2 regions of the Enterocloster bolteae genome follow, and region 1 is predicted to be linked to the other one. Evidence: a T-box and tRNA genes for the amino acid it is inferred to sense, from the RefSeq annotation. Region 1 holds a T-box; the other holds one or more tRNA genes.
What was found. A T-box is a leader RNA that pairs with one kind of tRNA and senses whether it is charged. The one in region 1 lies ahead of tyrS (tyrosine--tRNA ligase), so its partner is inferred to be a tRNA-Tyr.

Region 1 (2,449 bases):
ACATCCGCGTCCGCGATATTCCTCCAGTACTGGTAAAACTCAAAGGGAGATGTCTTCTCCGGATCCAGCCATACAGCGCCTCTTGCAGTCTTACCCATCTTGTTTCCTTCTGAGTTCATGAGAAGGGTAATGGTCATGGCATACGCGTCCTTTCCCAGCTTCCTCCGAATCAGCTCCGTTCCTCCCAGCATATTAGACCACTGGTCGTCCCCTCCAAACTGCATGTTGCAGCCAAGTTCCTTGTACAGATGGTAAAAATCATAGGACTGCATAATCATGTAATTGAATTCCAGGAATGACAGTCCTTTTTCCATTCTCTGCTTATAGCATTCCGCCCGAAGCATATTGTTTACGGAAAAACAGGCTCCCACGTCCCGGAGCAGTTCAATGTAATTCAGATTCAGCAGCCAGTCCGCATTATTTACAACAATGGCTCCATTCTCCCCGTCAAAATCAATGAACCGTTCCATCTGCCTCTTGAAGCATTCACAGTTGCGGCGAATCACATCCGGCCCCATCATGGAGCGCATGTCGGTGCGGCCCGACGGATCGCCGATGTATCCGGTGCCCCCGCCCAACAGGACCACGGGGCGGTTTCCCGCCATCTGCAGTCTTTTCATCAGACACAGTGCCATAAAATGCCCCACATGCAGGGAATCCGCCGTGGGGTCAAAGCCAATATAGAACTTAGCCTTTCCCGCATTTACAAGCTCTCTTATCTCTGCCTCATCCGTCACCTGCGCAATCAGTCCCCGCGCTTCCAATTCTTCATAAATTCCCATGTCTTCCTCCTTTTAGACAAAAAAATAAGCCCCTGCAGCAGCTTGCTGCAGAGGGCAGGTTATGCGGTACCACCTCTGTACTTGAATGTCCTTCACAGAACATTCCTCATCGAGTGTCTGTCAACACTCTCACGCTGTATCGGGCGTTCCCGTCAAACCCTACTAAAACCTTCAGGCTGCTGCTCCGGAGCGTATTCATACAGTCTTTCCTGCGTCCTTCCACCAACCGGGCGCTCTCTGTAAGAAAAGCCTCTGTACTACTGTTCTCCTTCATGGCATTCTTTATTACATGTGCAGTATAGCAGGGGACGCGTCAAAAGGGAAGTCACAGATTTACACATGTGTGACAGGAGACATCTGATATTTTTTAATCTCTTCCGGCAGGGTTTCACAAATCAGCCGCGCCATCTTCTCAGCCGGAAGATCTATATTGCCAAGCATCCACTGAATCACCATGTCGCTTCCGCCGCGCACAGCTATTTCAATGGAAAACCACATAATCTCAGACCGGATGTCGGCTCCCCTTTGCTTTAGGAATGTCTCATAAATCCTTCTGGTAATCTCGATATCATGATTCTTCAGGCCATTGATATCACGGCTCTCATATGCATGTTTCAGGACACTGCGCTTTTGCCGGTAAATCTTCAGGCACTGGGTCAGCGCTTCCTCCAGACCGGCGCCCAACACAATGCTGCCAAAGCTCTCTTCGTAAAATTCATCGTAATACCAGTTTACCAGTTCGTACTTATCACAGAAATGACGGTAAAAGGTCCTTCTTGATACGCCTGCCATCTTTACAATTTCACTTACCGGGATATCATCCAGGCTTTTTCTGCTCAACAGATATTCTATGGATTCTGACAATTTTTTCCTGCTGTCTGCTATCTCATCCAACGCAACTCTTACCCTTCTTGTACTGTTTTTGCACCTCTTGTGCTGATACATGCTGATATTATATCCTTTCCCGCCGTTCATGGCAATATCCAGACTAATATACGGCGCTGCATTCTTTCAGGCGGAAATCAGATTACAGAAAGGGACCTGCTGGACATGCTTAAAGAAACGCTGCTTCGGACTTCCATGAAACAGTGCGGCTCCGCTTACAGTTTTAGTAAACAGGAGATATATTCATTTTCATGTTGACACAGCCATTGTGTTATGAGATACTTTTATATATAGTATCGAATACTACATATGGAGGTGTTGTATGAAAACAGCGATTTTAATTGATTCTGGCTGCGATGTATCCCATGAGTTAATCCAGAGATTTCACATGAAGGTAATGCACCTTCATATCATTTATCCGGAACGAGATTATGTTGACGGGGTGGATATTCTGCCTGAGACCATTTATCAGCGTTTTCCGGGAGAAATTCCCGCCACTTCAACCCCCAGTCCCCAGGATGTGAAAGATATGGCTGAAGAAATAAAGGCTGAGGGCTATACCCATGTGCTGGCATTCTGTATTTCCAGTGGATTAAGCGGTACATATAATACGGTGGGAAGCATTCTGGGGGATGAAAAGGAGCTGACTTCCTTTGTGCTGGACACCAGGAGTATTTCCTTTGGAGCCGGTATACTGGCCGTATGGGCAGCGATGCAGCTGGAAGAAGGCAGAAGTTTTGATGAGCTGAAAGAAATGCTTCCCAAAAAGGTGGGGGATTCCA
Region 2 (2,449 bases), 2.5 Mb from region 1:
TCTGCCCATACTGCCGCAAACGGTTCACGGAATCCTATTCGTTCCTCCCCAGCTACCACCGCAGGACCCGCAGACTGGCATTTTACATTGTCTCCCTGCTCCGGCAGACCTTTTCCTTAAAACAGATCGCAGAGCTTACCGGTGTTTCCGTCCAGACGGTCTGCCGCCTTCTGGACACGATTTGCTATCCTCCGCCTGACCAGCTTCCACAAGCGCTTTCCATTGACGAATTCAAAGGCAATGCTTCTACCGGTAAATATCAGTGCATTCTGGTTGATCCGAAAAAGCGCCGGATCCTCGACATTCTCCCGGATCGGACCCAGAGCCATCTGGCTGATTATTGGCGGAACATTCCCAGGAAAGAACGCCTGAAGGTAAAGTTCTTCGTCTGCGATATGTGGCGCCCCTACACCGAACTTGCACAGACCTTCTTTCCAAACGCTACAATCATCGTGGATAAATATCATTTCATCCGGCAGGTGACATGGGCGATTGAAAATGTACGCAAACGGCTGCAGCGGTCCATGCCGGTTTCTCTGCGTAAGTATTATAAACGCAGCCGGAAACTCATTCTGACCCGCTATAAAAAGCTGAAGGATGAGAACAAACAGGCCTGTGATTTAATGCTTCACTATAGCGAGGATCTGCGTCTGGCACACCGCATGAAAGAGTGGTTTTATGATATCTGCCAGATGGAAGCGTATCGTCAGCAGCAGAGGGAATTTGATGACTGGATTGCGAATGCACAGAGCTGTGGGATCAAGGAATTTGAGGACTGTGCTAAGACCTACAGGGCCTGGCGAAAAGAAATCCTGAATGCCTTTAAATACGGATTGACAAATGGTCCCACAGAAGGATTTAACAACAAGATAAAGGTATTAAAACGGAGCAGCTACGGAATCCGGAATTTCAAACGGTTCCGAACCCGGATACTTCACTGTACATCATAGGATAAAAAGGTCGGTAATGCGGAGGCTTATTTGGCATGCCCAAAATCAGTAAAACCTGGAACTAAACATAAAAAGGGCCCTTTTCATAGAATTGGGGCGGGATTTTAACAAATCCCACCCCAACTATTGACAAAGAGCCAAAAAAAGCACCCATCCATTAAGGATAAGTGCTAAATGCCCAAAGTCGGAATCGAACCAACGACACGAGGATTTTCAGTCCTCTGCTCTACCAACTGAGCTATCTGGGCATCAATGAGCGTGCCGGGATTCGAACCCGGGACAACTTGATTAAAAGTCAAGTGCTCTACCGACTGAGCTACACGCCCATAGGGTTAAGTTTTTGCAAAAAAAATTGCGGGGGCAGGATTTGAACCTACGACCTTCGGGTTATGAGCCCGACGAGCTTCCAGACTGCTCCACCCCGCGCTAATATATAATTATAAATGGTTTAAAATGTTTTGTCAACTAACATTTTAAATGGGCGAAGGTGGATTCGAACCACCGAAGGCATTGCCAGCAGATTTACAGTCTGTCCCCTTTGGCCACTCGGGAATTCGCCCTTATTGAATTAGTATATACACTTTTCTGTAAAAAATACTCAAATGGGGCCTACAGGGCTCGAACCTGTGACCCTCTGCTTGTAAGGCAGATGCTCTCCCAGCTGAGCTAAGACCCCAATAGGTATCTCTTTCAGCGTGTATATGAAAGAAAAACGACCCGGAACGGGTTCGAACCGTCGACCTCCGCCGTGACAGGGCGGCGCTCTAACCAGCTGAGCCACCGGGCCATTAAAGGCATATACATACCTTCAAAACCACATATTGAATTCCGATTGTTTCACAAACCTTTTATTCCCTTAACCTTCTGGATAAGCCCTCGACCGATTAGTATTAGTCAGCTCCGTACATTACTGCACTTCCACCTCTAACCTATCTACCTCGTCGTCTTCAAGGGGTCTTACTCGCTTTCGCGATGGGATATCTCATCTTGAGGGGGGCTTCACGCTTAGATGCCTTCAGCGTTTATCCCGTCCAGACTTGGCTACCCTGCCATGGCCTTGGTAGGCCAACAGGTACACCAGCGGTCTGTCCATCCCGGTCCTCTCGTACTAAGGACAGCTCCTCTCAGATATCCTACGCCCGCGCCGGATAGGGACCGAACTGTCTCACGACGTTCTGAACCCAGCTCGCGTACCGCTTTAATGGGCGAACAGCCCAACCCTTGGGACCTGCTACAGCCCCAGGATGCGATGAGCCGACATCGAGGTGCCAAACCACTCCGTCGATGTGAACTCTTGGGAGTGATAAGCCTGTTATCCCCAGGGTAGCTTTTATCCGTTGAGCGATGGCAATCCCACTTTCATACCACCGGATCACTAAGTCCTACTTTCGTACCTGCTCCACCCGTCGGTGTCGCAGTCAAGCTCCCTTATGCCTTTGCACTCTTTGGATGGTTTCCAACCATCCTGAGGGAACCTTTGAGCGCCTCCGATACCCTTT

Region 2: it has a tRNA-Tyr gene. The T-box ahead of tyrS (tyrosine--tRNA ligase) is inferred to sense a tRNA for this amino acid. The anticodon was not compared.

Annotation. Positions count from the first base shown of each region.
Region 1 covers NZ_CP022464.2:4,095,647-4,098,095, forward strand. Annotated here, with positions in the region: gene tyrS (tyrosine--tRNA ligase) at 1-782, opposite strand, end outside; T-box leader at 830-1,065, opposite strand; gene CGC65_RS19090 (TetR family transcriptional regulator) at 1,116-1,757, opposite strand; gene CGC65_RS19095 (DegV family protein) at 1,990-2,449, shown strand, end outside.
Region 2 covers NZ_CP022464.2:17,801-20,249, reverse strand. Annotated here, with positions in the region: gene CGC65_RS00110 (ISL3 family transposase) at 1-950, shown strand, start outside; tRNA gene CGC65_RS00100 (tRNA-Phe) at 1,126-1,198, opposite strand; tRNA gene CGC65_RS00095 (tRNA-Lys) at 1,204-1,276, opposite strand; tRNA gene CGC65_RS00090 (tRNA-Met) at 1,303-1,376, opposite strand; tRNA gene CGC65_RS00085 (tRNA-Tyr) at 1,429-1,510, opposite strand; tRNA gene CGC65_RS00080 (tRNA-Val) at 1,554-1,626, opposite strand; tRNA gene CGC65_RS00075 (tRNA-Asp) at 1,664-1,737, opposite strand; rRNA gene CGC65_RS00070 (23S ribosomal RNA) at 1,815-2,449, opposite strand, start outside.